DNA from 3 places in the Pseudonocardia kongjuensis genome. Region 3 is predicted to be linked to each of the others. Evidence: riboswitches for the same ligand, from Rfam matches in the RefSeq annotation. Region 3 holds a riboswitch; each other region holds the start of a gene.
The links. A riboswitch is a leader RNA that binds a small molecule or an ion and turns the genes downstream of it on or off. The one in region 3 is predicted to bind cobalamin.
Positions count from the first base shown of each region.

Region 1 (3,268 bases), on a different contig from region 3:
GTCCGCGGTGCACGCCGCCGTCGAGTCGATCTGCGTGGCGGTGCACCGCAGGCTGGTCGCCGACGGCCGGGCCGCGCGCACCGTCACCGTCAAGGCGCGCACCGGCGACTTCGTCACCCACACCCGGTCGGAGACGACGCCGTTCCCCAGCCGGGACCTCGCCACGCTGGTCGCGGTGGCCCGCCGGCTCGCCGACACCGCCGTCGGCGAGGGCGGGGTGCGGCTGCTCGGGGTGTCGGTGTCGGGCTTCGGCGAGGAGCCGCCGCTGGCCCTGTTCGACGCGGTGCCCTCGGCACAGGGGTGGCGCGCGGCCCCGGTGGACCCGGACGGCGCGGGAACGGGCACGGCGGCCCCGGGCGGCGAGGCCCCCGGCACAGCGGCCCCGGGCGGCGCCGGACCGGGCACCACAGCCCCGGGCGGCGCGGGACGACCCGGCACCACAGCCCCGGACGGCGCCGGACCCGGCACCGCGGCCCCGGGCGGCGCTGCGGCCGGGCGGATGGGCACGCCGGTGGCGGTCGAGGAACCGGCGGGGTACCCGGCGGTGCCCGGGGAGGAGCCGGCCGGCCGGGCGGCTCCCGGGGAGCCGCCCGGCGACGACCGGCCGTGGCGGGCCGGTGACGACGTCGGCCATCCCGAGCACGGCCACGGCTGGGTGCAGGGCGCCGGGCACGGCCGGGTCACCGTCCGGTTCGAGACCGCGCTGACCGGGCCGGGCCGCACCCGCACGCTGGACGCCGCCGATCCGCAGCTGACCCGCGCCGATCCGCTCCTGAGCTGGCGGCCGGCCGGCTGAACCGGCCGGACCGGGCCCCACCGATCCGACCCAGCCGATAAGCGGGCTCCGCCCATCAACGCTCAGCCGACCAGCGCTCAGCTGACCAGGGCTCAGCCGATCAGCGGGCTCCGGTGCGGCGGGGCGACCCGGGTGCCCGCGGCGACCCGGATCCCGAGTCCGGGTGCGGTGCGGGCGAGGCCGTCGAGCACCGCGCCCAGCGCGACGTCGGCGGCGGGCTCGCCCGCCACCAGCAGCACCCCGTTGCCGGCCGGGTGGTCCGCGGCCCAGGCGGTGATCCGGCCGACCGCGTCGCGCGGGGAGATCCGTTCGACCCGCCACGCCTCGGCGTAGAACAGGGCCACCGACTCCGGCCCGCGGGGGAACGTGAAGACGGTGTCGGCGTCCGCGAGCAGGCCCTCCAGCCCGTGCCCGGCCGACTCACCGGCCGGCTCGGTGCCGAGAACGACCAGGGTGGGGAGCGGGTCGACGCTCATCGCAATGTCCTCCTCGAGGGTCCGCGCCCTCAACAGTGGGAACTCCTGCGACGACGGCCAGTCTCCTGGCTCCCGGATCGACGCGCTCCCCCGCCTTCCCACCCTCGCCGGGCAGTGGCTGCGGGGTGGGGAGCGCTCCCCGGTGACAGTGGCGGGACCGCGCCGGACTCGCACCGGCTTCCTGCACCGTCGTCCGGGTCAGCCCATCACGAGCCGGTCGGGGGGTCAACAACGGGTGACGGTGACGCCTGTCCGGCGGCGAGGTCCCGCACCACCGGGGCCAGCGCCCCGGCCAGCCGCCGGTGCGAGTCCGCGTCGAGATGGCAGCCGTCGATCCCGGTCCGGGTGATCGGGGCCGCATCGAGGAACGCGTGACCACCGGCGGCCGCCAGCGCGCGCAGCGGCCCGGCGAGCCGTCGTGACGCGGCGGCCGAGGCCGCGTCGTAGACCCCCGGGGCGGGCATCGACGCGACGAACCGCTCGGCGGTCCCGTCCATCGGCGGCGGCGCGACGACCACGAACCGCGGCACCGGCAGCCCGAGCGCCGCCGCGGACCCGGCCGGATGGTCCAGGTAGCGGCCGAGCGCGCGGGCGACGTCGTCCGGGGTGCGGGCGTAGCGGGTCCGCAGGTCGTTCGTGCCGAGCATCAGGACGATCACGTCCAGCGGCAGGTGGCTGTCCACGCAGGCGGTGAAGTAGCCGAGCCCGGCGCGGCCGGGCCGGCCGAGGATCGTGTCCTCGAGATCGGTGGTGCGCCCGGGGAGCCCCTCCTCGACGACGTCGTGACCGGCGCCGAGCAGCTGCTGCAGCACCCCCGGCCAGCGGACGCCGGCGGCGTACCTGGCCCGCTCCCCCGGCACGATCCCGTAGGTGTTGGAGTCGCCGAAGCACAGCACCCGGGAGGTGCCGGGCGCGGTCATCACGGCCGGGGCTCCGGCGCCGGCCTGCGCCCGGGCGGGATCACCAGCAGGCAGACCAGCGCGGTCACCAGGGACAGCCCGGACGCGACCGTGAACGCCGCGGCGTAGCCCTGCACGGTGGCCTCCGCCCCGCCACCGGCGGCGACGGCGACCGTCGCGGCGACGGTGGACAGCGCCGCCGTGCCGAGCGAACCGCCGAGCTGCTGCATGACGTTGGTGGTGGCCGAGGCGACCCCGACCTGGTCGGCGGGCAGGTCGCGGGTGGCGCTGCTCATCGAGGTGCTGGAGGTCATGCCCTGGCCGACGCCGAACACGATCAGCGCGGGCAGCAGCCCGGTGGCGTAGCCGGTCCCGGTGTCGATCAGGGCGAGCACGGCCAGCGCGGCACCGGACACGGCGAGCCCGAGCGAGGTCACCCCGCGCGCCCCGAGCCGCTCGATGAGCAGCACACCGGCCAGGTTGGAGCCGGTCACGATGCCGAGGATCATCGGGACGATCGCCGCGCCGGCCCACAGCGGGGAGAGACCGAGCTGGTCCTGCAGGAAGAACGTCATGAAGAAGACGACGGCGAAGTTGGCGACCGAGGCGACGAACCGGCTCAGGTAGGCGCCGGCCCGCCTGCGGTCGCGCAGCACGGTCAGCGGGAGCAGCGGGTGCCGGGCCAGGTGCTGGCGCAGCACGAACCCGCCGAGCAGCAGCACGCCCGCGACCAGCGGCACGATCACCGTCGGCGCGGCCCAGCCCGCCGTCCCGGCCCGGGCGAGCCCGAGCACGATCCCGGACAGCGCGCCGACCACCAGCAGCGCGCCGGGGACGTCGATCGGGGTCCGGGAGCCGCCGCCGGTGCGCCGGGGCAGCAGCCACAGCGCGGCGGCCAGCACCACGCTCCCGACGACGACGTTGACGTACAGCGTCCAGCGCCAGCTGAGGAACTCGGTCAGCACGCCGCCGAGCACCAGCCCGGTCGCGGCGCCGGAGCCGACGACCGCGCTGACCACGCCGAACGCCCGGGCCCGTTCCCGGCCGCTGGGGAAGGTCTCGCTGATCAGGGAGAGCACCGTCGGCGCGAGCAGCGC
Region 1 is NZ_BAAAJK010000004.1:144,325-147,592, reverse strand. It holds gene ABD160_RS04855 (DNA polymerase IV) at 1-796, shown strand, start outside; gene ABD160_RS04850 (hypothetical protein) at 889-1,272, opposite strand; cobalamin riboswitch at 1,311-1,478, opposite strand; gene ABD160_RS04845 (GDSL-type esterase/lipase family protein) at 1,479-2,192, opposite strand; gene ABD160_RS04840 (MFS transporter) at 2,192-3,268, opposite strand, start outside.
Region 1: linked by a shared signal. The riboswitch ahead of ABD160_RS04850 (hypothetical protein) and the one ahead of ABD160_RS10550 (ribonucleoside-diphosphate reductase subunit alpha) in region 3 are both predicted to bind cobalamin.

Region 2 (3,268 bases), on a different contig from region 3:
GATCAGCGCGTGCATCAGCGCGTCGCCGTCGCCTGCCTCGACGCCCGGGAACCCGCCCGTCTCGTACCCGGCGGCGGCCATCGTGCGCAGCAGCGCGACCGTCGAGGCCGGGGTGTCCAGACCGACCGCGTTCCCGATCCGGGCGTGCTTGGTCGGGTACGCCGACAGCATCAGCACGATCTTCTTCTCGGCGTTCGGGATCCGGCCGAGGTTGGCGTGGTTCACCGCGATCCCGGCGACCCGGGCGGCCCGCTCGTGGTCCGGGACGTAGACGGACAGGCCGTCGTCGTCGGTCTCCTTGAACGAGAACGGGACGGTGATCAGCCGGCCGTCGAACTCGGGGACGGCGACCTGGGTGGCGACGTCGAGCGGGGACAGGCCGTCGTCGTTGGACTCCCAGGTCTCCCGGGACGAGGTCAGGCACAGGCCCTGCAGGATCGGCACGTCGAGCGCGGCGAGCTCGGTGACGTCCCACTCCTCGTCCTCGCCGCCGGCCTGCGCGGACGCCGGCTTGGTGCCGCCCGCGGCGAGCACCGTGACGACCATCGCGTCGGCGCCGCGCAGCGTGTCCAGCAGCCCGGCCGGGGCCTGGCGCAGCGAGGCGCACCAGATCGGCAGCGGTGTCGCGCCCTTCGCGGTGATCGCGTCGCAGAGCGCCTCGACGTACGCGGTGTTCCCGGCCAGGAACTGCGCCCGGTAGAAGAGCACCGCCACGGTGGGTCCGGTCCCGGCGCCGGTGTCGGTGCCGGGGCGGTCCAGCACGCCCCACTCGGGCAGCTCCACCGGCGGCGCGAAGCCCTCACCGGTCAGCAGCACCGTGTCGGACAGGAACGCGTGCAGCTGCCGCAGGTTCTCGGTGCCGCCCTGGGCCAGGTAGGTGTGCGCCTCCGCGGCGACGCCGGCGGGCACGGTGGAGAGCTCCATCATCTCCGCGTCCGGCGCCATCTCACCGCCCAGGCAGACCAGCGGCGTGGACCGGGCCCGCAGCAGGTCCAGGCCCTCCTCGAAGTAGCGGTAGCCGCCGAGCACCCGGACGACGACGATGTCGGCCGCGTCGGCCATCGCGGCCAGCTCGTCGAGCAGCACCCGGTTCGGGTTCGCGAGGCGGTAGTCCGCCCCGCCGGCACGGGCGGAGAGCAGGTCGGTGTCCGAGGTGGACAGGAGCAGGATCACCGGGCGGTCCCGGTGCGGGGCGTGCGGGCGCGCGTCATCGGCGTACCTTCCTCGGGATCCTCGTCCCGGACGGAGGTGGCGCGGCGGATGGGGCCAGTGTCTGGCTGCCCCGGCGGTCCACGAGGGTCCGCCGGGATCACAGTGGCGGGACCGCGCCGGACTCGCACCGGCTTCCTGATCCCACCCGCCGTCTTCGGTTGTCCGATCACCTTCCGCAACGGGCCGGTCCCCCGTCAAGGAACCGTGCACCGCCGTGGCGCTCGGCACCCGGTGCCGCCGGTCACCCGGCACCCTCGGTCCGGTCCCCCCGGCCCGGCCCGCCGACGGCCCGGCCGAGGTCGCGGGCGCGCAGCGCCAGCCACAGCTCGTGCCGGTCCTGCGCGGTGTCCAGCCGCCGCCCGGTGACCTGCTCGGCGGCCGCGATCCGGTTCCGGACGGTGTGCCGGTGCACGCCGAGCGCGGACGCGGCGGCCGCCCAGTGCCCGTTGTGTTCCAGGTGCGCGGCGATCGCCCGCAGCAGCTCCGGGCCCCGCGGGTCGGCGTCCAGCGGGCCGAGCACGGCGTCGGCGAAGGCCCGCAACCGGTCGTGGTCGAGCAGGGCGAGCAGCATCCGGCTGGACGCCACGTCGTCGGCGTGCGCGGGCCGCCCGGTCAGCCGGGCCACCGGGAGCGCGGAGCGGGCCTGCCGCAGCGACACCGCGAGCGCCCCCGGCCGGACGGCGATGCCGATCCCGGCCGGCCGGCGGGCGGCGAGCGCGGCCAGCACCGCCACCAGGTCGACCGACTCGGCGACCGCCAGCTCGACGGTGCCGTCGGCCTCCCCCGGCTCCGGCGCGGTCGTGCGGACCAGCGCGTCGGGCAGCACCGCGGCCAGATCGGCGGCCAGCTCCTCGGGGCGCGGCGCCGCGACCACGGCGGCGCGCAGCCGGGTCTCCGGCAGGCCGGCGGCGGCGAGCCTGCGGCCGGCGCCGTCGTCGTCGACGACGCCGCGGTCCAGCGCGGCCAGCAGCCGGGCCCGGCCGCGGCGGGCGGCGGCGTCCAGGCCGAGCCGGCGTTCCAGCTCCAGCGACAGCAGCGACACCAGGTCGCCGGTGACCTGGTTGGAGTGCGGCCCGGCGGCCGGCCCGTCGATCAGCAGCAACGCCCGGATCCGCCGCGAACCCAGCGGATGGACCTCCCGGCGGCGGCCGTCGGCGACCTCGACGGCGGCGCCCAGCAGGCCCTGCCCGCGCACCTCCCCGATCGTCGTCGCGAGCCCGGCGGCCAGTTCCACGGCCCCCTCGACGGGTGCCGCGGCCAGCACCCGGCCGAGCAGGTCCACCACCACGCCGGTGCGCCCGGTCGCGCCGGCGTGCGCGGCCAGCACCGCCTCGATGCCGCCCGGCGAGACCGCCGCGGCGGTCAGCGCGCGCTGGGTGCGCAGCGCCCACTGCAGCCGGGCCCGCTCGGCCGCGTCCCGGTGCGCGAACACCGCCTTGGTGACGGCGATGAACGGCACCCCGTCGGGCACCGAGAGCAGCGGCAGCCCGGCCCGGCGGGCCGCGGTGACCAGCGCCGGCGGGGTGCTGCGGTGCGGCAGGTCGGAGCCCAGGCCGACGCCGAGCGCGACCACGCCGTGCGCGCGCAGGTGCCGGGCGTAGCGGGTGAGGCCGTCGACGTCGGCGGACAGCAGGAACCCGACGGTCAGCAGCAGCTCGCCGCCCTGCAGCCAGCCGCCCGGCTCGGCCAGCTCGGACACCGCGGCGGCGACCACGATCCGATCGAGATCGCCGTCGTCGATCGACTCCCGGCCCAGCCGCAGCTCCGGGTCGCCGAGCAGCTCACGCAGCGGCACCCCACCGGGCGGGATCGACACCATGGCGAACATGATCTCCGAGGATTCGACGTTCTGTCACTTCTGTCGTCGTCGGGGGAACGAGCACGGTGGGCGGGACCCGGGTCGCGCCCAGAGGAGGAACCCATGCCGATCGGACCGGTCGACGCCGGCACCGTCCCCCGCTTCGCGGGCCCGCCCACGTTCGCCCGGCTGCCCCGGCTGGACGAGGTGGAGCACGCCGACGTGGCCGTGCTGGGGCTCCCGTTCGACGGCGGGGTG
Region 2 is NZ_BAAAJK010000027.1:18,263-21,530, forward strand. It holds gene cobN (cobaltochelatase subunit CobN) at 1-1,173, opposite strand, end outside; cobalamin riboswitch at 1,248-1,393, opposite strand; gene ABD160_RS21395 (PucR family transcriptional regulator ligand-binding domain-containing protein) at 1,454-3,040, opposite strand; gene speB (agmatinase) at 3,134-3,268, shown strand, end outside.
Region 2: linked by a shared signal. The riboswitch ahead of cobN (cobaltochelatase subunit CobN) and the one ahead of ABD160_RS10550 (ribonucleoside-diphosphate reductase subunit alpha) in region 3 are both predicted to bind cobalamin.

Region 3 (3,268 bases):
GACCGGGCGGTGCCGCAGGTTGGACCGGCGGGCCTCCGGGATCGTGTAGAAGTTGATGTCCACGACGTTGTCCAGCATCCGGACGGCCGTGGTCACCGTGCGCCGCAGCTTGTCGGCGTCGAGCCCGTCCGGTCCGGTGTGCGCGGCCAGGTTCACCGAGCCGAGGTTGCAGACCGCGACCTCGCCGTCCGGCCCGGCCTGGGTGTTCAGGGTGATCTCGGTGCACAGGTTCGACGAGTGCACCACCCCGGCGTGCTGCTGCGGGCTGCGCAGGTTGCACGGGTCCTTGAAGGTGATCCAGGGGTGCCCGGTCTCGAACAGCATGGTCAGCATCCGGCGCCACAGGTCGACCGCGCGCACCGTCCGGTGCACCCGGATCTCGCCGCGGCCGGCGGCGGCCTCGTACTCGCGGTAGCGGCGGGCGAATGCGGTGCCGTAGAGGTCGTGCAGGTCGGGGACCTCGTCCGGGGAGAACAGCGTCCAGTCCGCGTCGGCCTGGACCCGGCGCAGGAACTCGTCGGGAACCCAGTTCGCGGTGTTCATGTCGTGCGTGCGGCGCCGGTCGTCGCCGGTGTTCTTGCGCAGGTCGAGGAACTCCTCGATGTCGACGTGCCAGGTCTCCAGGTAGGCGCACGCGGCGCCCTTGCGCTTGCCGCCCTGGTTGACCGCGACCGCGGTGTCCCCGGCGATCTTGAGGAACGGGACGACGCCCTGCGAGACGCCGTTGGTGCCGCGGATGTGCGCGCCGAGGCCGCGGACCGGGGTCCAGTCGTTGCCCAGGCCGCCGGAGTACTTCGCGAGCAGCGCGTTGTTGCGGTAGCCGCCGAAGATGGAGTCCAGGTCGTCGTCGACGGTGGTGAGGAAGCACGACGACAGCTGGGCCCGGGTGGTGCCGGAGTTGAACAGCGTCGGGGTGGACGCCATGAAGTCGAAGCTCGACAGCAGCTCGTAGAACTCGATCGCGCGCGCCTCGCGATCGACCTCGCGGATCGCCAGGCCCATCGCGACCCGCAGGAAGAACGCCTGCGGCAGCTCGAAGCGGGTGCCGCGCTCGTGCAGGAGGTAGCGGTCGTAGAGGGTCTGCAGGCCGAGGAAGCCGATCTGCAGGTCGCGCTCGGGGCGGACCGCGGCGGTGACCCGGTCCAGGTCGAACGTGGCGAGCTCCGGATCGACCAGCCCGATGTCGATCGCGCGGCGCAGGTAGTCCCTGGTGTAGGAGGCGTACCGCTGCGTCATCGTGGCCTGGTCGGGCGTCTCCCGGGTGCCGGACAGGTGCGACACGGCCTCGGTGCGCAGCCGGTCCAGCAGCAGCCGGGACGCGACCAGCGAGTAGTCCGGTTCCCGCTCGACCAGCGTGCGGGCCGCCATGACGAGTGCCTGGGACAGCTCGTCGGCGGTGATGCCGTCGTAGACGGTGCGGTCCAGCTCGGCGAGCACCGGCTCCGGCGAGACGTCGTCGATGCCCGAGCACGCCTCGGCGAGCACGGTGTCGACCCGGTCGCGGTCCAGCGGGACCCGGCTGCCGTCCGGCTGGGTGACGTGCACGGTCGGTGTGCCCGGGGCGGCGGGTGCGGCGTCGCGGGCCTGTGCGTGCTGCTCCCGGTAGAGCACGTAGGAGCGGGCGACCTTGTGGTGCCCGCCGCGCATCAGGGCCAGCTCGACCTGGTCCTGGATCTGCTCGACGTGCACGCCGGGGGCGGGATGCCGGGCGAGTGCCGCGACGACCTGGTCGGTCAGCTCGCCGACGAGATGGTGCAGCCGCGACGACGCCGCCGCCGGGCCACCCTCGACGGCCAGGAACGCCTTGGTCATCGCGACCGAGATCTTGCCGGCGTCGAAGGTGGTCTCGGAGCCGTCACGGCGGATCACCCGCAGGCCGGGCGGGGCCGTGCCGTGCGCGGATGCAGGGGGAGCGGTGCTTGCGGTCACGGGTCTCTCTCCTCGCGAGTCGCCGTCGGTCCGTGACCCGCGCGAGGAGGCGACGGCGGTCCGGGACCGCCGCACCCTGGCGCCCTCCCGCGAGGCCCCGGAGCTGCGCACGCCGGCGGCGCGCGCACCGGTGGCAGGTCTTCGGACTCACGGGCGTCGTGCACGCTCCTACTGGCCGTCGCTTCCCGGGATCGCTCCCAGTGCTCGTTGACGGCGGTCGTTCCCGTTCACCGCTGCGGGGCAGTCCCGGATTCGCACCGGGTTCCCTGTTGCCTCACCGGCCCGGGCGGGCCGGTGAACCACCAGCGCCGCGGACACTACATCTTGGGGCGGTCGCCGTTCGAGACCCCAAGGAGTCGGTGTGGTGCGACGAATCGTCACCGCCGGTGAACGGTGCAGGTCGGCCCCGGCGGGTCGGTCCGGTGGACGACGACGGGTCACCCGGGCGGGTGATGCGCGACGCGCCGGTGGCCGTCGCCGCGGTCGCCGTGGCCGTCGCCGCGATGTGGCCGGGCGGGCCGGCCGGGCCGGGCGGCGCCGTCAGCGGGTCGGCGCGGTCGCGTCGACGACGAGGAACTCCGCGTCGAGCCGGACCGGCCGGTCCGCCGGTCCGGCGAGCGCCTCGACGTCGTCGAACATCGCGCTCGCGCGCCCGCCCAGCCCGGCCGCCGCGGCGGCGTGCGCGGGGGAGTGCCGGCGCAGGAAGGTGGTCATCGCCGCCGGCGAGTCGAAGTGCCACGGCAGCCGGTGTGCGGAGATCCGGATCCCGGCGAATCCGGCCAGCCGCCGGCGCGCCGTGTCCGGGACTCCCCAGTCGAGCGGGTCGGCGACCCCCGGCGGGGTGCCGGTGTGCGCCCGCATCGCCGTGGTCATCCGCCCCATGAACCCGTCCGGCGTCCACGCCGTGAAGGCCAGCCGGCCTCCCGGCGCGAGCACCCGGCGCAGCTCGGCCAGTGCGGTCTCCGGCCGCGGGGCGAAGATCAGTCCGAAGCTCGACACGACGACGTCGGCGCTGCCGTCCGGCAACGGCAGGTCCTCCGCGTCGGCCTCCAGCCAGACGATCCCGGTCCCCGCGGTCCGCTCCCGGCCGAGCTCGACCATCCGGGGTGCGAGATCGGTCGCGAGCACCGCGGCGCCCCGCTCCCGGAGCATGAGCGCGGCGGTGCCGGTGCCCGCGGCGACATCGAGCACCTGCTCGGTGTCGCCGGGTGCGACGGTGTCGACCAGGGCACGGGATGCGGGTGCGAGTCGCGCGGCGAGCGGGCGGTAGTCCGCGCCGCCCCACAGGCTGCGCATGGCGGTCGTGTACCCATCGGGATCGGTCACCACAAAATGGTAT
Region 3 is NZ_BAAAJK010000007.1:51,519-54,786, reverse strand. It holds gene ABD160_RS10550 (ribonucleoside-diphosphate reductase subunit alpha) at 1-1,929, opposite strand, end outside; cobalamin riboswitch at 2,045-2,248, opposite strand; gene ABD160_RS10545 (class I SAM-dependent methyltransferase) at 2,470-3,255, opposite strand.